Regions from separate parts of the Neobacillus solisequens genome, predicted to be linked through region 2. Evidence: riboswitches for the same ligand, from Rfam matches in the RefSeq annotation. Region 2 holds a riboswitch; each other region holds the start of a gene.
The links. Region 2 has a riboswitch for cobalamin ahead of ACI3K6_RS03155 (ribonucleoside-diphosphate reductase subunit alpha). Riboswitches for the same ligand answer to the same signal wherever they lie in the genome.
Positions count from the first base shown of each region.

Region 1: it holds a riboswitch for cobalamin, as region 2 does, so the genes downstream of both, ACI3K6_RS02355 (ABC transporter substrate-binding protein) here and ACI3K6_RS03155 (ribonucleoside-diphosphate reductase subunit alpha) in region 2, are expected to answer to the same signal.
Region 3: it holds a riboswitch for cobalamin, as region 2 does, so the genes downstream of both, metE (5-methyltetrahydropteroyltriglutamate--homocysteine S-methyltransferase) here and ACI3K6_RS03155 (ribonucleoside-diphosphate reductase subunit alpha) in region 2, are expected to answer to the same signal.

Region 1 is NZ_JBKFGJ010000002.1:383,247-386,529, reverse strand. It holds gene ACI3K6_RS02360 (FecCD family ABC transporter permease) at 1-373, opposite strand, end outside; gene ACI3K6_RS02355 (ABC transporter substrate-binding protein) at 339-1,304, opposite strand; cobalamin riboswitch at 1,475-1,667, opposite strand; gene ribH (6,7-dimethyl-8-ribityllumazine synthase) at 1,981-2,451, opposite strand; partial or broken gene ribB (3,4-dihydroxy-2-butanone-4-phosphate synthase) at 2,509-3,111, opposite strand; gene ribE (riboflavin synthase) at 3,144-3,283, opposite strand, start outside.
Region 2 is NZ_JBKFGJ010000002.1:543,402-546,684, forward strand. It holds gene ACI3K6_RS03150 (beta-carotene 15,15'-monooxygenase) at 1-862, shown strand, start outside; cobalamin riboswitch at 1,161-1,360, shown strand; gene ACI3K6_RS03155 (ribonucleoside-diphosphate reductase subunit alpha) at 1,495-3,283, shown strand, end outside.
Region 3 is NZ_JBKFGJ010000002.1:127,396-130,678, reverse strand. It holds gene metE (5-methyltetrahydropteroyltriglutamate--homocysteine S-methyltransferase) at 1-2,057, opposite strand, end outside; cobalamin riboswitch at 2,217-2,409, opposite strand; SAM riboswitch class I at 2,481-2,591, opposite strand; gene ACI3K6_RS01100 (HXXEE domain-containing protein) at 2,722-3,204, opposite strand.

The DNA of each region.
Region 1 (3,283 bases), 160 kb from region 2:
GGAGGAATAGGGTTAGGACTGCACCTAGTGAAGCCCCTGATGAGACACCTAATGTATATGGATCTGCTAACGGGTTTCTTAATAAGCCCTGAAAGGCAGCACCGGCAATGGCAAGTGACGCACCAACAAGACCAGCTAAAATCACTCTAGGTAAGCGAATGTTGAGGACAATACTAGAATACATGGGGTCAATGCCACTTGTCGAGATTCCACCAAACAGCTTTGCACCTATTATCTTAATAATAGTAAAGATTGGAACTGAAACAGTTCCAATCGAAATACCAAATAAAATAGAAAGAATCAAAAAGATCCCTGCCACTAAGAAGGCTATATAATGTTTATTTAAATACTTCCGGGTAAACAGCCTTGGCAAGATCCTCTACTCCTTCAACAAGTCTTGGACCCGTACGAGTAACTTTGTCAGAATTGACATCCACAACTTGCTTGTTTTTCACAGCATTAACATTTTCCCAACCTTTTTGTGTTAACACTTGCTCTGTTGGATTTTTAACATAATAGCCATATGTAGTCACAATCACATCAGGATTGCGTTTAATCATGGCTTCCTCTTCAATCTTAATCCAGCCCTCTTGGTCGCCCGCAATATTTTCAGCATTAATCAAATTCAGCATTTCATTCATAAACGTATTTTTACCAGGAGCATAAATTTCAGGTGATGGTGATACTTCCACTAACACTTTTTTCTTCTCTTTAATATCTTTTGCTTTTGTTTTAATTTCCGCCAACTTATCTTTCATATGTTGAACGATTTCTTCGGCTTTCTTTTTCTCTCCGGTGGCAGTACCAATCATATTAATGGAATCATACACTTGTTCAAAATTTTCCGCATCATTGACAACTAGTACCTTGATGCCCGCATCGCGCAGCTGTTGAAGGCCTTCTTTTGAATTATGTACACCAGATGCATGTGCTAAAACAACGTCAGGCTTTAACGAAATAATTTTTTCAATATTAATTTCTTGTCCGCCGACTTTCTCTTTTTTAGCCGTATCTTCTGGATAATTATCAAAATCTGAAACGCCGACAACTTCTTTTCCAAGCCCTAATGCATAAGTAATTTCCGTGTTACTAGGAATTAGTGAAACAATTTTCTTAGGTTTTTTATCAATAACTACCTTTTGATCCACTGCATCTTTAATGGTTACTGGGAAGGAAACCTTTTCTGATTTCTTTTCCACGCTGGATTTTTTCTCTTCTTTAACTTGATCTTTTGCCCCTGTACAACCGGCCAAAGCCCCTAATGTTAATAGTACTACAAATAATAGTGAATACAATTTCTTCATTTCATACTCTCCCCTGCATGTTTACTATACAAAAAATAATAGGTCTTCCTTACGCCACCAAATAAAAAACATCTCCACACAAAATGGAGATGTTGGTCTGATTAGATTCAATTACTAACACATATGTAATAGTAGTCTAGTCGTCCACACCTCCCTATCCTCGTAGGTTATTTGGCGCATTCAAATAGGCAGGTCTCCTGGCTTATGGTCATCACTCCCCACGTCTTCCCATCGATTCGATAGTGACAATTTGTGGGTTGCTCCCATTTACAGTGGCGGGACCGCGTTGGCTTTTTACCAAACTTCCCTTTTAAGCAAAAATCCCTTTTCGAGGATTTTAGCACCTATTTTCATTATTTTTTGTTACTCCCATTATAAAAAACGGAATAGGATTTGTATACATTTATTTTAGGCACTTTTAAACTTGTCAGTTGATTTCCGCTCCAGGTGCTTCGCTTTCCGTGGGCGTTTCGGCGAGCCTCCTCGGCGCTTGCGCCTGCGGGGTCTCTCCAGAACCGTACTCCCACAGGACATTGATTTTCTTCTTAGAATTCACCCACGCACGAAGGAAATGCGTTAGCATTTTCGAGGAGTCTTCGCACCTTCCGCTACAATCAACAGAGTGTTAAAAATCAACTCTGTTCTTTAACACAGCCTTATTTTAAAATATTGCCTTTTACAACTCTAAGGTTCGGCAAAGATTCGCCATTTCAATAGCGGATGCCGCTGCTTCCCAGCCTTTATTTCCAGCTTTGGTACCGGCACGTTCAATGGCTTGTTCAATGGAATCTGTCGTTAATACACCGAAAATGACAGGAACCCCACTGCTAATAGAGGCAGCAGCTACACCTTTAGCTGCTTCGTTACACACATAATCAAAATGCGGAGTGGACCCTCGAATGACAGCTCCTAATGTAATAACAGCGTCATATTTTTTACTGTGTGCCATTTTTTGAGCTATTAATGGAATTTCAAATGCACCTGGGACCCAAGCAATATCTACATCCTCTTCACCAACGCCGTGTCTTTTCAGAGCATCTTGAGCACCACTGACCAATTTTCCAGTAATAAATTCATTAAATCGTCCGGCAATAATACCAATTTTCAGGCCTGAACCTACTAAATTTCCTTCATATAAATGTCCCATTTACTTTCCTCCAATCATGATTTAGACCTGGGTTGTCAAGTTGAGATTCATTGACGTTTCCATTGTCTTTCTGTATTCAATCAATTCCTTGATGGTAATCATCTTTAAATCCAGACGGTCTGCGATTTTACGAAGTTCCGGAACCCGTGCCATCGTACCATCCTCATTCATAATTTCACAAATCACTCCTGCTGGTTTAGCTCCCGATAATTTCGCCAAGTCTACAGCAGCCTCAGTATGTCCATTTCTCACAAGAACCCCACCGTTTTTAGCTATTAGGGGAAAAACATGCCCTGGCCTCTTGAAATCTTCACCCTTCGCATTTTGTTTAAGCAAATTCATGATGGTGGTTGAGCGTTCAAAAGCAGAAATACCTGTTGATGTAAATTTGTGATCAATACTAACGGTGAAGGCAGTGCCATGTGAGTCAGTATTTTTTTCTACCATAGGCTTTAGATCTAGCTTATGGGCCAACTCCTTTTCGATGGGAACACAAACTAACCCTCTTCCATAGGTCACCATGAAATTAATGATTTCTGGGGTTGCTTTTTCAGCTAAGGCAATAAAGTCACCCTCGTTTTCTCGGTCCTCATCATCACAGACTATAATAACTTTGCCTTGTTTTAAGTCAGCTATCGCCTCTTCAATTGAATCAAACATTTTCCTTCACTCCTTCTATGAAGCCCTGACTATTAAAACCCATGATCCTCTAAAAATTGTGCTGTAATCCCGCCGTTTTTGGTTGCAGATGTTCTTTTCGAAAAATGTTGAATATAGTGTTCCACATATTTACTAATCATATCGCACTCCAAATTAACAATATCACCCGTTT
Region 2 (3,283 bases):
GAATTGGAAAAACATTCTAATCGGAATCTCTGGTGGTCTCGTGGTTGCCCGGTTTATGATTCCAATGGAATACTTGGCACCTATGGAACGGGTCACTTGGCTGGGATTTGCAGTGGAAAGCGGGCTATTGCTTATAGAAATGGTAGTATTGGTGACGTTCTTTCTTTATTTGCCAAGGATTGTTTGTTATGTCAAAGAAAGCCCATTATCAGTTATTTATGCATTTTCAAAGGCAGTTAATGAAAAGGTAAAGCCATATCCTATTGTTCGTGTGATTTGCTCAGAGATGCTCGTGATCTATTATTCTTTTGCTTCTTGGAAAAAGAAGCCAGTAACAGGCGAGGGATACTTTACTTTGCACAAAAAATCAAGCTATATTGCCTTAATGGTTATGCTGATTCATGCAACGGTTCTGGAATCCGTTGGCATCCACTGGCTGATTCACGAAAAATCTTTGGTCCTATCGATTATTATGCTGGTTTTAAATATGTACACGGTCCTATTTTTTCTTGCGGACATTCAGGCCGTCCGGCATAACCCGCTGCAGGTAACGGAGCACTCGCTTTATATCTCAATGGGGTTAATGAAACGGATGGAGGTAAAGTGGTCTGAGATCGAAGAAGTTAGGGATACACCGGAACAATGTCAACAAAAGCTTTCGAAAAACACCATTGAATTTATCGCGCGTGACTTTATGGAAGTTCATCCTGATGTGATCTTGAAACTGAAGCGACGTGTTCCGGCCACCCTAGCCATGGGGTTGGTTAAGCATTATGACCAGGTGGCAATCCGGGTGGATGATCCAGAGAGATTTAAGGCGGTTTTAAAGGGAAAATTTAATAGAGAAATGGAGAAAGCCTAGGACCGGTGGTTGTGCCGGTCCTTTTAGTGTAATAAAATAATATCTCATGGACATCTTCTACAAAATTAGGTTAGGGATGTCAGATAGAACGATTCTCAAAGACTTCTCACGGGAGTACACCCCAAAGAAATCCCATGATTGTAATTCTAAAGATATCATTTTAGTAAACTGCCTCAAGTTGTCTAAAGAAAATAGATTACAATTTTTGTCTTGTAAAAAAAACATGAATAAGATATGATATAAACTAAACTAATACACTGTATCTAGTATTTAGAAAATAGCAAAACAACTACATATAGTAATAGCCTTGCGATAAGATGCGATGATTCGCTTAATAGGGAATTCGGTGAAAGGCCGAAACTGCCCCCGCAACTGTAAATGCTGACGAACTAAATGGACCACTGTATAAGAGAGCTCACTATTTGGGTGCTTATACGGGAAGGATTTAGTAGAGGATGATGCATGAGTCAGGAGACCTGTCTTATTTTAGTTAGTTTCACTTCTTCGGGGATGGGGAAGATGAGATGGTGGCGTCAAAACGAATCATGCAGGTTTTTCTTTTGGCTGTTGTCATTTCTTCCGCTCTGATCCCCGAGCGGATTTTTTTATTTACAAAAAAGGAGAAATCGACAATGACCGAAACGATGGTAACAACGGCAGAAAAACTTGGTTTAGACCTAACAGAACTCAAACAATACAATCAAAATGAAAAAGTCCTTCAATACGCCCTACATAAAATCTCCATGGACCAGCCGAATTGGACCTACATTGCGGCTCGAGCCTATTTAAACGAACTCTATGAGCAAGTTGCCCGTAACAGGGGATACGATCCCAAACAAAGTTACGGAGATTATTACTCATTACTCACAATTCTAACTGAAAAAGGAATTTATTCTCCTGAACTAGTAACCTCCTATTCTAAAGAAGAAATCGATGAGCTTGGGCAAACCATTGACCCGGACCGCGATTTGCTTTTTCAATATATGGGCCTATTCTTGCTGGCTGATCGTTATTTAGCAAGAGATCATGACCGGAATCTTTACGAGCTTCCTCAAGAGCGGTTTATGACGATTGCCATGCACTTGATGAAGGATGAACCAAACTCGAAACGAATTTATTTCGTAAAAGAAGCCTACTGGGCTCTAAGTAATTTGTATATGACAGTGGCGACTCCTACTTTAGCTAATGCCGGAAAAAGCTTCGGTCAGCTATCATCCTGTTTTATCGATACAGTGGAAGATTCACTAGATGGAATCTACCTTAATAACTGGGATATTGCCCGCCTTAGCAAGGATGGCGGCGGAATTGGTGTATATTATGGAAAAGTGCGCGCACTGGGATCCGATATTAAGAAATTTAAGGGAAATTCTTCAGGGGTGGTCCCATGGATCCGTTTACTAAACGATACTGCTGTCAGCGTGGATCAGCTAGGACAGCGTCAAGGGGCGATCGCCGTCTATCTCGATATTTTTCACAAAGATATTATGAATGGATTTCTTGATTTAAAAACCAATAATGGCGATGAACGGCGCAAAGCACACGATCTTTTCACAGGAGTTTCAATCCCGGACCTTTTTATGGAAAAATTGCAGGAAACCGATGAGAATGGGAAAAGCATCGGCCAGTGGCATACGTTTTGTCCTCATGAAGTGAAGCAAATAATGGGCTGGAAAGATGAGAATGGAAATACGTTAGGACTTGAAGATTTTTACGATGAAGAGGATCACAAATATTTTACAGAAAAGTATTATGAGGCAGTCCAACATCCATTTCTGCCGAGGAAGACCTATCGGGCCATGGATCTCATGGCCAGGATCATGATTTCGCAATTGGAAACCGGGACACCATATATGTTTTATCGTGATGAAGTTAACCGGCAGAATCCCAATAAGCATCTAGTTAGCGAAGGGCGTACCTCCATTTATTGCAGCAATTTATGTACAGAAATCGCTCAGAACATGTCTGCTACCACTATTTCAAGTGAATATGAGGACCAAGATGGCAACTTGATTATCGTTCGTAAGCCGGGAGATTTTGTCGTCTGCAATCTTTCTTCAATAAATCTGGCAAAATCGGTACCGGACCAAGTGTTAGAACGTTTGATCCGAATTCAAGTGAGAATGCTGGATAATGTGATCGATTTAAATACCATTCATGTTGGACAAGCTCAAAAGACTAATAAAAAATACCGTGCCGTTGGTTTGGGTACCTTTGGTTGGCATCATTTGTTAGCGCTAAAAGGCATTCATTGGGAAACGGAAGAAGCGGTACGATTGGCAGATGAACTATACGAAGAAATTGCCTATTTTACGATTCGAACCTCGATGGAATTGGCACAAGAAAAAGGGGCATACAGCCAATTTGAAGGTTCCGAGTGGCATACAGGCCGTTATTTTGACCGAAAAGGCTATACATCAGACC
Region 3 (3,283 bases), 420 kb from region 2:
TTTTCTTCAAAGGCATGAATTAATTCACCATGACTTCTTGAGGTTTCAATTGAAATAACATCAGCATCGAGTGCTTTAATGGCATCGATAATCTCTTCGAAGTCTGAATAGCACATATGAGTATGAATTTGTGTATCATTTCGCACTGAGGTGGTAGCAAGTTTAAATGCATAAACGGCAGCGTTCAGATAGCTTTCCCAGTTTTCACGTTTTAATGGTAGTCCTTCGCGAATTGCCGGCTCATCGACTTGAATCATATGGATTCCATGAGCCTCAAGTGTTTCCACTTCTTTTCGAAGCGCAAGCGCAATTTGATTGGCAACATCATAGCGTGAAATATCATCCCGTACAAACGACCAATTTAATATTGTTATTGGACCTGTTAACATCCCTTTTACCGGCTTGGTTGTTAACGATTGTGCATATACAGTTTCTTTAACTGTCATTGGTGCTTGATAAGACACGTCCCCATAAATAAGAGGTGGCTTTACACAACGGGAACCATATGACTGAACCCAGCCAAATTTTGTGAATTGAAAACCGGCTAATTTTTCTCCAAAATATTCAACCATATCTGTACGTTCAAATTCTCCATGTACAAACACATCTAAGCCAAGCTCTTCTTGAATATCAATCCATTTTCTTATTTCTGCATTAATATATTCTTCATATTCCGCATCCGTTAACTCGCCTTTACGCCAATTTAAACGCTGTTTTCTTACCTCTTGGGTTTGTGGGAAGCTTCCAATTGTTGTGGTTGGTAGAAGTGGCAATTGAAAAGCCTCTTCTTGAATCTTTTGACGAACATGAAATGGTACTTCACGTTCTACTTTATAGTTAGGCAATTTTTGAATGGCTTCACGAACTTGTTTGTTATATCGAAAAGATGATTCATTTAAAGTTTGAATCACTTTTGTACTTGCCGCCATTTCTTCTTGTATCGCATCTCTTCCAATTTGTATACCTTTTGTAAGGACAGCGACTTCATATAATTTTTCATCAGCAAATGATAATGCTTCCTTTAATACCTCATCGAGTGATTCTTCACTTTTAACGGTCACAGGTATATGCAATAAACTTGATGAAGGTTGTACAATAAGGTGATCTTTTGAAACGACTTTTGTAATCTCTGCTAGGGTGGATAATTTATCATCTAGATTCGCACGCCATATATTACGTCCGTCAATTATTCCAGCAGCAAGCACCTTATCTTTTGGGAAACCATGTTTTTTCAAAGCAATAAGATTCTCACCATGATCATGTACAAAATCAAGACCAATCCCTTGAACAGGAAGTGAAATGACATCTTCGAAATGTTCAATACTATCAAAATATGTTTGTAAAATCACCTTTACGTTTGGTGCCGCCTCATGCAACGTTCTATAAACGCCTTTACATAATGCTACCTCTTCTTTTGAGATTGTTGTAGAGAGAATTGGTTCATCGATTTGTACCCACTCTACACCTTCTTTTTGCAATTCACGTAAAATCTCAGCATAAAGCGGTACAAATTGATCTACAACTGCATGGAACTCACTTTCTTTATACCCTTTTGACAACTTTACGAATGTTACAGGTCCTAAGATAACAGGCTTTCCGTCAATACCAAGTTTTTGCTTTGCCTCTTTATAAAATTGAAGTGGGCGATTTTCGACAAGGGAAGGTATTGCTCTGTCCAGTTCTGGAACAATATAATGATAGTTTGTGTTAAACCATTTTGTCATTTCAGATGCAACCGAACCGTTAGTGCCTCGTGCTATATCAAAATACGTTTCAAGTGATACTTTACCTCCATCGTATTTAAAGCGCTTCGGTACTAGACCGAACATAACAGCAGTATCAAGAATATGGTCATACAAGCTAAAGTCTCCGACTGGGATCAGGTCAATTCCTTTATCCTTTTGTTTTTGAAGATGCTGCAAACGAATCTCCTCGACCTGTTTTAAGAACGCCTCTTTTTCTAGTTTACCACCCCAAAACTGTTCGAGAGCCTTTTTCCATTCACGATTTTCACCAATTCTCGGATAACCCAAATTCGAGCTTTTCACTTTATTCATCGCATTTTTATCTCCTTCTATGTTTGTATTTTCGTCTTCAACTAAAAAATCTCTCTTTTCAATTAGAAAAGAGAGATTTATACGCATAGCTAACTAGAGTTGAGACCATCTGGTTTTCTCAACACGTATTCATCACTCCTCCCTATACATCCGTAGAGTACAAGAGCATACAACAGGCAGGTCTCCTGACTTTGGTTCATCGCTTCTTATCCCTTCCCATTTCAAACTATGAAACAGTGGTTCATGATAAGTCGCTCCCCATTACAGTGGCGGGACCGTGCCGGAATTTCACCGGTCTTCCCTTTTAAGCTGTGTAGATCATACTCACAGCACCTATGCATCTGATATTTAATTTTAAATTAGAAAAAGACATAAGACCCCTCTATTTGAAAATAGAGAGGTCTTCATCACTTATGGAATCCTCTCTTATTTGTCAAAGCAAAATGCTTTGCAGGAATTAGCACCTTTTCAACAAAATTGTTGAATGGTTGCCGGGCTTCACAGGGCCAGTCCCTCCACCTCTCTTCATAAGAGTTTTAATAGTTTATAATGTTCTGAATTTAATAGTCATAATAGCATTAGAAACACGAGCTGTCAAAGTAATTTTCAAAAAACATAAATATTTTGCCTATTTCAATAAAGTTTTTAATCCTCAATCAACCTATTAAGAAGGAGTTATTTTGCCACCCACTTTAAACAAAAAAGGAATAAGTGCCAATAAAATAATTCCTACTACAAATGTTGATATGATTAACTCTTTCCATATAATTATATTCTTTGAAAACATTTGATAGATAACTAATGAATTTATTGGAAGGTTAAGTAATAAACCAGTGAGAAGTCCTGGTGCATACTTTTTCATCAATATGGTCGCAATAAGGTGCGGAAAAATAGCATTTAAAATCATTGAACCTAAAAATCCAATAAACATCCATTTCGCAAAATCTAATTCTGGCATATACAAAAAACTAAATGCAGATAAATAAGCCAAAATAGTTATAAAAATAACAGCAAAAAGGAATTCACTTGAAGAAACTGGCTTTTGAAACCTTGAAGATTGCTGTGACCATTTAGGCAACCATATTGCTTCTTCGATATTATGAAGTGTAATAGCAAAACAAAAAAATATAACAAGATAATAGTCCATATATCTTCCCCCTCTTCAAGTAACTTACATCGTTAATTGAATAAGAATTACGCAATAAATTTTGATAGTCTCAGACTTT